3 regions of the Streptomyces sp. NPDC002564 genome follow, and region 2 is predicted to be linked to each of the others. Evidence: riboswitches for the same ligand, from Rfam matches in the RefSeq annotation. Region 2 holds a riboswitch; each other region holds the start of a gene.

Region 1 (4,269 bases), on a different contig from region 2:
GGCGCCGCAGGGAGGCGTCGGCCGCGCCCTTGACGGTGGCGGCGGACAGGCCCTTGTACTCGGGGTGCGAGCCGACCTTCGTGGCGACGACGACGTCGGCGCGGTTGCCGCGCTCGGCCAGCCACTGGCCGATCAGGGTCTCGGACTCGCCGCCCCGGTTGCCCTCGACCCAGGCCGAGTAGGCGTCGGCGGTGTCGATGAAGTTGCCGCCCGCCGCGGTGTAGGCGTCGAGGACGGCGAAGGACGCCGCCCGGTCGGCGGTCCAGCCGAAGACGTTGCCGCCCAGGGAGAGCGGGAAGACCTCGAGGTCGGATGCGCCGAGTGTGCGAAGAGAAGTCATACGTTCCGCAACACCCGCGGCGGAAGGGGAATTCCGCGCTGCGGAGCGGAATCCCGTGGTGCGGGGCGGAGTTCCGGCGGGGCCGCGGAGCCTCAGCTCCGCGGCGGGACCGTCCGGCTCAGGGGTTGAGGCCCTTGCCCTGCAGCCAGCCCAGGGGGTCGATGCCGGCGCCGCCGGGCGTGTGGACCTCCATGTGCAGGTGCGGCCCGGTGACGTTGCCGGTCGCGCCGACGCGGCCGATGACGTCGCCCGTGGAGACCTTCTGGCCCGCGCTGACGTTGAGCGAGGACTGGTGGCAGTACCAGATCTCCGTGCCGTCCTCGAGTTCGAGCACGGTGCGGTAGCCGTACGCGCCCGCCCAGCCGGCCTCCTTGACGGTGCCGGTGTGCACGGCCTTGAGCGGGGTGCCGGTGGGCGCCGCGAAGTCCAGGCCGGTGTGGTGCCCGGAGGACCACATGGAGCCGGCGTCGCCGAAGTGCGAGGTGAGGGTGTACGAGGAGGTGGGGATGACGTAGCTCTTGGCGAGCTTGGCCAGGCGCTCGGCCTCCGCCTTCGCCTTCTTGGCCTCTTCTTCCTTCTTCTTCTTGGCGGCGGCCTTGGCCTCCGCCTCCTTCTCGGCCGCCTTCTGCTGGGCGGCGGCGTCCTCGGCGGCCTTCTTGACGGCGGCGTCCTCGGCGGCGGCCCGCACGGCGGCGTCGGCCTGGTGCTGCTGGTTCTCGGCCTGCTCCATGATGCGGGCGCGCAGGGCCTCGCCCGCGCCGGTGGTGCCCTGCTCGGCGTCGGCGGCGCTGACACCGGCGGCGGTGAGCGGGGCCGCGGCGGTCACCGCGGTGGTGTCCGAGGCGTGGTCGTCGGACATCAACGAGCCCACGCCCGGCAGGGACTTGGCCTCCGGCAGCGAGTCCGCGACGGCGGAGACGCCCGGCAGGTCGGGCATCGAGATGGAGACCGGCGGCTTGCCGTCCTGCGCGGTGGCGATGCCGCCCGCGCCGACGGCGGCTATGACACCCACGCCGAGGACGGTGGAGCTGCGGGCGAGCCCGCCCCCGCCCTTCTTGTGCACACGGTGCCTGCCGCGGACGGGACGGACGGAATCCTCGGTGGGGTTCCACTCCTCGAAAGAGCCCTCGTCGTACGCACCGAAGTCGTCGTCATTCGATGGGTACACGGCTTGGGGGGCAGGCCGGTTGGACGCCACTGGGGCGCACTCCTTTCCTTCCTTCTCGCCTACCGGGTTAGCTGACGGGTTCGGAGCAGGAAGGTCTCCTACGAACATCCGGCACGGAGGCACAGATGCCCGATTCACCCCAAGTTGGTGGTTCCCCGGCTCCCTTGCGGGATTAGGCGCGTGCGCACGGAGCCGCCTCTAGTGACGGCTGGGACGACCGCGCTGCGTTATCGAACGTTAATAGACAGCGCCTCCGTATTCCAAGCCGTTCCGGTTGATCGTTAACGCTCATCGGGCGTACACAACGGGACACGGAGGTGCGGACCGGGGCGAGTCGACCCCGCGTCCTCAAACACCGGAACTCCACATTCCCTTGACAGTGCGTCAGATGTTATGCGGAGTGGTGTACGTCAGTCACCGGCGGTGACGTCCGGATCCCCGGCGACCGGCCTGCGCACCGCGAGCAGCGCCATGTCGTCCGTCATGCCGCCCCCGGTGTGCCGCCGCACCTCCTGCGCGAGCGCGGCGAGCAGCGCGTGCGGACCGCCGCGGCCCGGGAAGATGCGCCCGCCGAGCCGGGCCGCCGGATCGTAGAAGGCGCCCGCCTCGTCCCGCGCCTCCGACAGGCCGTCCGTGTAGAAGAGCAGCAGCGCGCCGGGCGGGAAGTCCGACTCGTCCGCCCGGTCCGGCCAGACCCCCAGGTCGCCCATACCGAGCGGCAGCGCGGGCTCGGTCGCCGACAGGACGCACAGCCGCCCGTCGCCGCGCAGCAGCAGGGGCGCCGGGTGCCCGCGGTTGATCAGCCGCACCGTGCCCTCGCCGTGCCGGATCTCGGCGAGCACGGCGGTGGTGAACCCCTCGAACGCGTCGAGGCCGTCGCGCCGGGTGCCCTCGCGGGCCAGCGCCCGCTCCAGGCGCTGCGCCACGGCCTCCAGGGTGGCTTCCTGCTCGGCGGCCTCCCGGAAGGCGCCGATGACGACGGCGACCGCCGCGACGGCGCCCATGCCCTTGCCGCGCACGTCGCCGACGATGAGCCGTACGCCGTGCGGGGTGTCCTGCACCGCGTACAGGTCGCCCCCGATGAACGCGTCGGCCTGCGCCGCCTCGTAGCGTGCCGCGATGTCCAGGCCGCCGATGCGCGGGTCCGGTTCGGGCAGCACGGCGCGCTGGGTGGCCTCGGAGATGGAGCGGGCGATGGCGAGCCGGTCGTTGCCGCGCCGCACGACGCGGTTGATGACGATCGCGAGGGCGGCGACGGTCACCACGGTGATGACCTCGGTGACGGCCTCGACGTGGCTGCTGACGGAGTTGCCGTAGTGCAGGAAGAGGACCGCGCCGGTGGCCGCGGCGCCGGTCAGGACGGTGTTCAGCCGCGAGTAGAAGGGGGCGGCGATCAGCGGGGCCGCCGCGAAGAGGGGGGCCGCGGTGAAGTCGGGCGGTGTCGACGCGTCGTAGATGACGCCGAGGACGAGCAGCAGGAGCGGCAGGGCACGCACGAAGGCCCGTTCGTGCGGGGTGGTCCCTGCGTCGTCGGTTCCTCCTCGCTGCCCCACCGCTTGTCTCCCGCCGGCTCCGCGCCCATGACCGCGCTCCATCCAGGGTTCCCGGAGCGGGGGGAGGCTGCGACCTGGTGTGGGCCGACCGGGTTACGGCCGGGAAAACACCCGAGGCCGGGAAGCTGATGCTTCCCGGCCTCGGGCCTTCAGTAGCGGGGACAGGATTTGAACCTGCGACCTCTGGGTTATGAGCCCAGCGAGCTACCGAGCTGCTCCACCCCGCGTCGGTGAACACAACACTACGCCATCGGAAGGGGTGCGTCGAACCACTTCAGGCGTTGTCGGCGTGCGTGAGGGTCTCCCAGGCCACGAAGAGGTCGTCCGTGCCCTCGGGCCGCCGCTGCTCGGTGTACCTCTCGGTCTCCGGCATCGCCAGCTTCAGCCGCCCCCGCAGGTGGTTCAGGCCGACCTCGGTGTCGGGCCCCATGTCGCGCTGCACCTTGCCGCCGCACAGCCAGCCCGGTGCCGCGGCGCCCAGCTGGTACTTGGCGTGGAACTCGAAGGCGGCCCGCAGCCGGTCCTTGACCTCGCCGTACAGGTCGACGCCCTGGTGCCAGGCGGTCTCCGCCATGTGCGAGGTGGCGGCCAGCGAGTAGCTGGCGTGCTTGAAGTTGCGGCAGGTCTCCTGCGAGAGCCCGTCGGCGTAGGTGCCCTGCCCGAACCAGTACTTCTTCAGCTCGGCCGCGGTGTCGATGCCGCTGCCCTTCGGGGAGACCGGGAGCTTGCCGTCCGACTCCAGGTAGAAGTAGGCGGGCACCCGCGCCCTGAAGTGCTGCACGGCCTTCTCGAAGGTGGGGTGGTCGTCGAGGAAGACGGCCATGGACATGGTGGCGTCGGCCATCACCAGGTCCCAGTTGCCGTTGCGCTCGACGGAGCCGTCCTTCACCTGGGGCAGGTAGGCGTTGCGCAGCATCCGTTCGAAGCGCAGCAGTTGTCCGTCGCTCCAGCCGTCGTACGTGTAGCGCACGGCCTCGGCGGCGCGGGCCCAGGAGGAGGCGGCCCAGGCGGTCTGCAGCCCGGCGTTGTCCTCGGTGTGCCGGGTGATCACCTTCGACCAGGCGTCCATGATCTGCACGGCCTTCTCGGCGTGCGCGCGCTCGCCGGTGATGTTCCAGAGCAGCGCCTGGGTGTACGCGGCCAGGGCGTCCTCGCGCTCCTCGACACAGCCCCGTCCCGGGCGGGTGTCGGGCGGGCACTCCACGACG
Region 2 (4,269 bases):
CGGGTCGCCGTGGAGAACCGGTCCTTGGTCCCGGCCTTGGGCATGGTTCCGCCTCCCCAGAGCAGCGCGTATACGTACGTACGTCCCCGCACACGGTACGGGACCGGGTGCGGGGACGTAGGTAACTACGTGGCGCTAAGAGCTCAGCCCTTGAAGCGCGGGAAGGCGCTGCGGCCGGCGTAGACCGCGGCGTCGTCCAGGATCTCCTCGATGCGCAGGAGCTGGTTGTACTTGGCGACACGCTCGGAGCGGGCCGGGGCGCCGGTCTTGATCTGGCCGCAGTTGGTGGCGACGGCCAGGTCGGCGATGGTGACGTCCTCGGTCTCGCCGGAGCGGTGCGACATCATGCACTTGAAGCCGTTGCGCTGGGCCATCTCGACGGCGTCCAGGGTCTCGGTCAGCGAACCGATCTGGTTGACCTTGACGAGCAGGGCGTTGGCCGAGTTCTCCTCGATGCCGCGGGCCAGGCGCTCGGGGTTGGTGACGAACAGGTCGTCGCCGACGAGCTGCACCTTGTCGCCGAGCTTCTCGGTGATGACGTTCCAGCCGGCCCAGTCGTCCTCGAACAGCGGGTCCTCGATGGAGACGAGCGGGTACGAGGCGACGAGCTCCTCGTAGTACTCGGTCATCTCGGCGGCCGAGCGGGACTTGCCCTCGAACTCGTACGTGCCGTCCTTGTAGAACTCGGACGCGGCGACGTCGAGGGCGAGCGCGATCTGCTCGCCGGGGACGTAACCGGCCTGCTTGACGGCCTCGAGGATGAGGTCGAGGGCGGCGCGGTTGGAGTCCAGGTTCGGGGCGAAGCCGCCCTCGTCGCCCAGGCCGGTGGACAGGCCCTTGTCCTTCAGGACCTTCTTGAGGGTGTGGTAGACCTCGGTGCCCCAGCGCAGGGCCTCGGAGAAGGACTCCGCGCCGATCGGGGCGATCATGAACTCCTGGATGTCCACGTTCGAGTCGGCGTGCGACCCGCCGTTCAGGATGTTCATCATCGGGACGGGCAGCAGGTGCGCGTTCGGGCCGCCGAGGTAGCGGAACAGCGGCAGGTCGCTGGCCTCGGAGGCGGCGTGCGCGACGGCGAGGGAGACGCCGAGGATGGCGTTGGCGCCGAGCGAGCCCTTGTTGTCGGTGGCGTCCAGGTCGAACATGGCCTGGTCGATCAGGCGCTGCTCGGTGGCGTCGTAGCCGACGAGCTCCGGGCCGATCTGCTCGATGACGGCGAGGACGGCCTTCTCGACACCCTTGCCCTGGTAACGGTTGGGGTCACCGTCACGGAGTTCGATGGCCTCGAAGGCACCGGTGGAGGCACCGGACGGAACGGCGGCACGACCGGTGCTGCCGTCGTCGAGGCCGACCTCGACCTCGACCGTGGGGTTGCCTCGGGAGTCCAGGATTTCCCGGGCTACGACGACGTCGATGGACGGCACGAGCATCTCCTTCTGGGATGTGACGCATTTACGCGAGCCGCTTCGGCCCTGCGTCTCCTGAGCCTAACGGGCTCCGGGGCTTCGGCCAGCCGACCGCCCGTCCCGTGGGACGCGCGCGGGCCCAAATACCCGGGAAACAGGACGGAAGCCCGCGTTTCTACTGGCCGGTAGCTCGCTAGGGGCGAACAGCCGGTGCCCGGCCGCGGGCGGCACCGGACGCGGACATGGCCCCGCCCCGGTGCGTACGGGGGATACGCGCACCGGGGCGGGGAGCCCGTGGGGACGGGGCGGCCGTGCGTCCGCCGAGGCACGGCCGGGAGGGCCGGTCAGCCTCAGCTGAGGTGCAGCTGCTGGCCGGGGTAGATCATGTCGGCGTTGTCGATGATGTCGCCGTTGAGCTTGTAGACCTTGTGCCAGCCGCCCTTGACGTGCTTCGCCTCGGCGATCTTGGACAGGGTGTCGCCCGTCTTGACCTTGTACTCGCCGTCGCCCTTCTTGACCGTCTTGCCGGTCGGGGTCTCGACGGTCTTCTTGCTGTCGGTCTGCGGCGTGGGCTGCGGCTTCGGCGCGGCCTGCTCCTGCGGAGCCTGCTGCTGCGGAGCCTGCTGCGGCTGCGTCTGCTGCGGCTGCGGCTTGGTCTGCTCCTGCTGCGGGGCCTGCTCCTGCGAGCCGCCGCCACCGCCGGAGGCGTTGGAGAGGCCGGTGCCGCAGTTCGGCCAGGCGCCCTTGCCCTGACCGGCCAGGACCTTCTCGCCGATCTCGATCTGCTGGGCCTTGGAGGCCTTGTCGGCGGTCGGCGCGTACTTCGTGCCGCCGTAGGCGGACCAGGTGGACGGCGTGAACTGCAGACCGCCCTGGAAGCCGTTGCCCGTGTTGATCGACCAGTTGCCGCCGGACTCGCACTGGGCGACGGCGTCCCACTCGGAGGCGGTGGCCGCGCTGGCCGAGCCCGCCGCCATCAGCGGGGCGGCGACGGCGGCACCGGTGACGCCGACGAGCGTGGCGACACGGGTGGCCTTGGATGCGCGACGGTGCTTGCCCTTGCCGTTAAGCAGCATGAGTTGATCCCCTACACCGACGCCTGCGAGGTGAGCTGTCGGGTTCGGGCCGATGTGGTTGCCCGGTCGCGCTTCCTTGAGTGCGACTTCACCCCTAGCCGTTCCCGCCCGTCTCCCGGCCTCCCCGCCTTGCGGCTGGTGGCCCTTCAACGGACGGACCCGGCACAAACCTTGGGTCCCCCGCTCCTGCCTACGGCGCTCATGAGCGACGACTGTTCCCGTCCGGCCGTTGGCAGGATTCGGCGTACCGACCGGCGGGGCCCACCAGTGGCGAGCGGTCACGACCGTAGACACGCGCTCGCCGGAATTTCAAAGACGATCAGGGCTTCTGAGACCCATCTCTCACTCGCACCAAACGGGACATACGGCACGAAGTCCCCGGCCGACTCTTCGTCAACTTCCGTTACTTTTCGCCCAGATCGAGGCTCTGACCGGGGAGGATGAGGTCCGGGTCGCCCCCGACGGTCTTCTTGTTCGCGCTGTAGAGCCGGTGCCATCCGCCGTCGACCGCCAGGTCGTCCGCGATGACCGAGAGGTTGTCCCCGGAGCGCACCGTGTACGTCCCGTCGGCGACCTTCCCGGTGCGCTCCGCGCCGCGCGAGGCGTGCCGTCCGGAGCGGCCGTCCGCGCTCTCGCCCTCGTCCGCCCGGTCGCCGCGGTGGCGGCCGGAGGAGCCGTCGGAGGCGTCGCTCCCGCCGGTTCCCGCGGCCTCGCCGGCCTCGTCGGACCCGCCGGCGGGGTCGGCCGAGTCCTCGGGGTCCGGCGAAGTGGAGTCCTTCTCGCCGGACTTGTCGGAGTCGTCCTCGCCCCCGGCGTCGCCCTTGCCGCCCTTTTCGCCGGACTCGTCGTGATTCTTGTCTCCGGCGCCGTCGCCGGAGCCGGGCGTGTCGTCCGCGTCGCCGGACGGGTCCGCGGAGTCCGGGGCGTCACCGGACGGCTCGTCGGTCGCGCCGGACCCCTTGCCGTCCTTCCCGTCCTTGCCGCCCTTGCCGTCCTCGGAGCCCGTGGAGCCCTTCGTGCCCCCGGAGCCCTTCGCGTCCTTGCCGTCGGACCCCTCGGCGTCGCCGGACGGGTCCGAGGGCTGCGGGGTGACCGGGCCGCCCGGGTCCACGTCGGCCGCGGCGCCGCCGTCGGTGAGACCGGCGATCGGGGCGCAGCTCGGCCAGGCCTGCGGACCCTTGGCGTCGAGGATCTTCTCGGCGACGGCGATCTGCTGGGACTTGGAGGCCTGCTCGGCGCTCGGCGCGTACGCGAGGCCGCCGTATCTCTCCCACGTCTCCTGGGAGAGCTGGAGCCCTCCGTAGTACCCGCTGCCGGGGTTCGCGCTCCACGCGCCGCCGCTCTCGCACTCGGCCAGCTTGTCCCACGTGGTGGTGTCCGCGGCGCTGGCGCCGGTGGCGCCCAGCAGCGGGATGGCGATGGCGGATCCGGTGACTCCTGCCGCGACGATGAGGGCCGGGGCTTGGCGGGGGCGTCGGTGACGACCATGGCCGGAGAGCATGCGGTTGCCTTTCAGGAGACTGCTGCGACTACCGGGGCGCCGGGGGCGCCCAAGTCGTCGTGAACGTAGCCGCACTCGAACGCTTGTCACAAGTCGATGCAGCGGAGATCACGTGAAAGTCACATTCCTGACGGACCGTCACCGTGGGCTTCTCCGGGCACCGTCCTCTGTGCGGTCGTGAACTCCACGGGCAGGGTGCGCAGTCCACGCATGATCAGCCCACCACGCCAGCGCAAATCGGCCGGATCCCCCGCGAGTTGCAGGTCGGGAAGGCGGCGCAGCAGCG
Region 3 (4,269 bases), on a different contig from region 2:
GCGGACGCCGCTCTCGACCGGCTGGCGAAGCTCGTCTCGGAGGGGCTCGAGGAGCTGCCGGAGACGGTCTAGGACACGTTCCTTCTGGGACACGTTCACAAAGCAGTGCCTCGATGGGGTCGTCCGGAATTCCGGACGACCCCATCGACGTTTGTGCGCGCACATTCCACGCCCGATCGACGGGCCATTCGACGGGAATGGGCGCACGCCGGAGAAACGCACCCATAAAGCACGCCGAAGAGGCCCGGGGCGAATTGCTTCTCTTTGTATACGGCGTCGTCGTTAATTCCGGAGACCCACCGTGTTGACGGCATGTTGCGGATCCCTCACACGGCCGCCCCCGCGCGCGGGCCGCGGCCGGTGGGCGGCCGCCGTCCGCGCGGCGTGCGCGGCGGTGAGCGTCCTGGCGCGGTCCGCGTCCCCGCGGGTCACCGCGTCGACGATCGCGGCGTGCTCGGACCAGGTCTCGGCCGGCGCCGCCGGGGGCTCCACCTCGTACATCCAGGCGACCTTGTGCCGGAGCTGGGTGAGCAGCGCGCTGAGGCCGGGGCTGCCGGACGCCTGGGTGAGCGTCTCGTGGAACCAGCCGTCCAGGGGGCGCAGATCCTCCCCACGGCCGTTCCTGGAGCGCTCCTGGCCGAGCCTGACCAGGCCGCGCAGGACCTTGAGGTGCGCGTCCGTGCGGCGCTGCGCGGCCCGGGCGGCGGCGAGCGGCTCCAGCAGCGTCCTGACCTCCAGGAGGTCGGCGGCCTCCTGCTCGGTCGGCTCGGCCACGCACGCGCCCGCGTGTCTGCGGGTGACGACGAACCCTTCGGCCTCCAGGGTGCGCAGGGCCTCGCGGACGGGGACGCGCGAGACCCCGTAGCGCCGCGCGAGGAGTTCCTCGGTGAGCCGGCCGCCTCTTTCGTAGACGCCCGCGACAATGTCGTCCCGGATGGCCGTGCATACCGAGTGCGCGGGAATGCGCATGACCGGACCTCCGCCTTAATCCCCGCGAAACGCGGTCGACCGACACTCGTTCCGCGACTCTATTGCAGAGCGCGGGAATTTCCGACGGCGGACCGGAATCCATGGATATCTTTTGGCCAAGAACGGCGGCACGGCGAAAGCCCCGGTTCGCCGGGAACCGGGGCTTTCGGTGAGGTGCTGCGGGGTCCGCGTCGGGTCAGACGCCGACGCCGTGCGAGCGCAGGTAGGAGACCGGGTCGATGTCCGAGCCGTACTGCTCGCCGGTGCGGGCCTCGAAGTGGAGGTGCGGGCCGCTGGAGTTGCCGGTGGAGCCCGACAGGCCTATCTGCTGGCCCGGGGTGACCGCCTGGCCGACGCTGACGCTCAGGGACGACATGTGGCCGTACTGGGTGTACGTGCCGTCGTTCATCTTGATGACCACGTTGTTGCCGTAGGCACCGCCCCAGCCGGCCTCGACGACGGTGCCGGAGCCGACGGCGTGGACCGTCGTGCCGGACGCGGCGTGGAAGTCGATGCCGGTGTGGCTGCCGGAGGACCACATGCCGCCGCCGGTCTGGTAGCCCGTGGAGACGTACGAGCCGGAGATCGGGGCGACGTAGCTGTTGAGGCGCTTGCGCTCGGCCTCGCGGGCGGCGCGCTCCTTGGCCTCGCGCTCCTTCTTGGCCTTCGCCTTGGCCTCGGCCTCGGCCTTGCGCTTCTCCTCGGCCGCCTTCTTCTTGGCGGCCTCTTCGGCCTTCTTGGCCGCGGCGGCGTCGTCGGCGGCCTGGCGCTGCGCGGCGGCCTGCGCGTCGATGCTCTCGGCGAGCGAGTCGCCGACGGAGATCGCCTGGGTGAGGCCGGTGTGCTCGAGGGGCGCGTCGTCGGCGGCGGCGAGCGCCGGGGCGGCCAGGCCTCCGATGACACCGGTGGTGGTGAGCGCTGCGACGCCCGCGACATTCGCGGTGGTACGCGTGATGCGGCTGGGACGACGGTGCTTCCCGGTGGCACGGGTGAACGCCATGTGGCGGGTGTTCCTTTCCTTCCCTCTCGCCTACCGGGTTAGCTGACGGGTTCGGAGCAGGAAGGTCTCCTACGGATCCCTCGCCTCGCGGCAAGGTGTCCGATTCACCCCAGGGGACATGTGGGTCCCCGGCTCCCCTGGCTCGCGCCGTACGGGGACTCGGCGATGACTGTCCGGTGCCGCGGCTGCGGCGTACTGCGTGACGAACAGCCGGACCGACGCTAAACGGGGCGTCTTTCAATCGACAAACAGAACGCGACTTTTGTAGCGCACGCCACACCGCAACAGGCACAACAGGCAACGTCCGTACGAATTCGGACATATGAGGACCCCGGCCACCTAAGCGGTCACCGGGGTCCTGATATGTCCTGACTGTGCCTCAGCCCTTCGTGCGCTCCGGGCCGTGCGGGGCTCAGCCCGTGACCACACTCACGTCGCCGATGCCGAGCGCCCTGACGGGCTCCTCGATCCGCGCGGCGTCGCCGACCAGGATCGTCACCAGACGGTCCTCCGGGAAGGCGTTCACGACGGCCGCGGTGGCCTCCACGGTGCCGGTGGCGGCGAGCTGGCGGTACAGCTGCGCCTGGAAGTCGTCCGGCAGGTTCTGCTCGACCTGGTCGGCGAGGGTGGCCGCCACGGAGGCCGCCATCTCGTACTTGAGGGGGGCCACGCCCACCAGGTTCTGCACGGCGACGTCGCGCTCGGCGTCGGTGAGGCCGTCGGCCGCGAGGGTGCGCAGCACCTTCCACAGGTCGTCGAGCGCCGGGCCGGTGGACTCGGTGTCCACGGAGCCGCTGATGGCGAGCATCGCGGCGCCCGTCCCGTCCGGCGCCGAGCGCAGCACCTGGCTGAACGCCCGTACTCCGTAGGTGTATCCCTTCTCCTCCCGCAGGACGCGGTCCAGACGGGACGTGAGGGTGCCGCCCAGGCAGTACGTGCCGAGGACCTGGGCCGGCCACACGCGGTCGTGCCGGTCGGCGCCCACGCGGCCGATGAGCAGCTGCGTCTGGACCGCTCCCGGGCGGTCCACGATGACGATGCGGCCGCGGTCGTCGGCGGTCACCTGGGGCACCGGGCGCGGCTCGCCCGCGGGGCCGGTCCAGGCTCCGACGGTGTCCGCGAGGACGGCGTCCAGGTCGGTGCCGGTCAGGTCGCCGACCACGACGAGGGTGGCCGTGGCGGGCCGGACGTACTTCTCGTAGAAGGCGCGCACGGCCGCCGAGTCGATGGCCGTGACCGTCTCCTCGGTGCCCTGGCGCGGACGCGACATGCGCGAGGTCGCCGGGAACAGCTGCCGGGAGAGCTCCTTGGCGGCGCGGCGCGCCGGGTTGGCGGCCTCGTGCGGGATCTCGTCCAGGCGGTTGCGCACGAGCCGCTCGATCTCGCTGTCCGCGAAGGCGGGGGCGCGCAGGGCGTCGGCGAGCAGGCCGAGCGCCTTGGCGAGCCGGGAGACCGGGACCTCCAGGGAGACCCGTACGCCCGGGTGGTCGGCGTGCGCGTCGAGCGTGGCGCCGCAGCGGTCGAGCTCGGCGGCGAACTCCTCGGCGGAGTGCTTGTCCGTGCCCTCGTTGAAGGCCCGCGCCATGATGGTGGCGACGCCGTCGAGGCCCTCCGGCTCGGCGTCCAGGGGCGCTTCGAGGTGGATCTCGACGGCGACGACCTGCTGGCCGGGGCGGTCGCAGCGCAGCACGGTGAGGCCGTTGGGCAGGGTGCCGCGCCCGGGCGCCGGGAACGCCCAGGGCTTGGCCGTACCGGCCTCGGGCATGGGGTGGAACTGCATCGTCGCGGCCTCGGTCACTTCGCCGCCTCCTCTTCCTCTGCGTCCGCCGCGTCCTCGTCGGCGGCGGTCACGGGTTCGTACACGAGCACCGCGCGGTTGTCCGGGCGCAGGCGCGCCCCGGCGACCTCCTGGACCTCCTGGGCGGTGATGTCGAGGACGCGCTGGACCGCGGTGAGGGCGAGCTGCGGGTCGCCGAACAGGACGGCGTAACGGCACAGTTCGTCGGCGCGGCCCGCGACCGTGCCGAGCCGGTCGAGCCACTCGCGCTCCAGCTGTGCCTGGGCGCGCTCCATCTCCTCCGGAGTGGGGCCCTCCGCGGCGAAGCGGGCCAGCTCCTCGTCGACCGCGGCCTCGATGACCGGGACCTCGACGTCGCCGGACGTCTTGACGTCGAGCCAGCCGAGCGAGGGTGCCCCGGCGAGGCGCAGCAGCCCGAATCCGGCGGCGACCGCGGTGCGGTCCCGGCGCACGAGGCGGTTGTAGAGCCGGGAGGACTCGCCGCTGCCGAGGACGGTCAGCG

The links. Region 2 has a riboswitch for cyclic di-AMP ahead of ACFYXE_RS32310 (transglycosylase family protein). Riboswitches for the same ligand answer to the same signal wherever they lie in the genome.
Region 1: linked by a shared signal. The riboswitch ahead of ACFYXE_RS18690 (M23 family metallopeptidase) and the one ahead of ACFYXE_RS32310 (transglycosylase family protein) in region 2 are both predicted to bind cyclic di-AMP.
Region 3: linked by a shared signal. The riboswitch ahead of ACFYXE_RS25995 (M23 family metallopeptidase) and the one ahead of ACFYXE_RS32310 (transglycosylase family protein) in region 2 are both predicted to bind cyclic di-AMP.

Annotation. Positions count from the first base shown of each region.
Region 1 covers NZ_JBIARE010000004.1:735,951-740,219, reverse strand. The annotation lists gene ACFYXE_RS18695 (aldo/keto reductase) at 1-340, opposite strand, end outside; gene ACFYXE_RS18690 (M23 family metallopeptidase) at 459-1,538, opposite strand; cyclic di-AMP (ydaO/yuaA leader) riboswitch at 1,550-1,697, opposite strand; gene ACFYXE_RS18685 (PP2C family protein-serine/threonine phosphatase) at 1,919-3,103, opposite strand; tRNA gene ACFYXE_RS18680 (tRNA-Met) at 3,215-3,288, opposite strand; gene ACFYXE_RS18675 (alginate lyase family protein) at 3,336-4,269, opposite strand, start outside.
Region 2 covers NZ_JBIARE010000012.1:95,725-99,993, forward strand. The annotation lists gene ACFYXE_RS32300 (septum formation initiator family protein) at 1-44, opposite strand, end outside; gene eno (phosphopyruvate hydratase) at 144-1,424, opposite strand; gene ACFYXE_RS32310 (transglycosylase family protein) at 1,757-2,482, opposite strand; cyclic di-AMP (ydaO/yuaA leader) riboswitch at 2,487-2,690, opposite strand; gene ACFYXE_RS32315 (transglycosylase family protein) at 2,886-3,983, opposite strand; gene ACFYXE_RS32320 (cytochrome P450) at 4,103-4,269, opposite strand, start outside.
Region 3 covers NZ_JBIARE010000007.1:417,022-421,290, forward strand. The annotation lists gene ACFYXE_RS25985 (HPr family phosphocarrier protein) at 1-72, shown strand, start outside; gene ACFYXE_RS25990 (GntR family transcriptional regulator) at 283-969, opposite strand; gene ACFYXE_RS25995 (M23 family metallopeptidase) at 1,166-1,969, opposite strand; cyclic di-AMP (ydaO/yuaA leader) riboswitch at 1,982-2,144, opposite strand; gene ACFYXE_RS26000 (M16 family metallopeptidase) at 2,382-3,767, opposite strand; gene ACFYXE_RS26005 (M16 family metallopeptidase) at 3,764-4,269, opposite strand, start outside.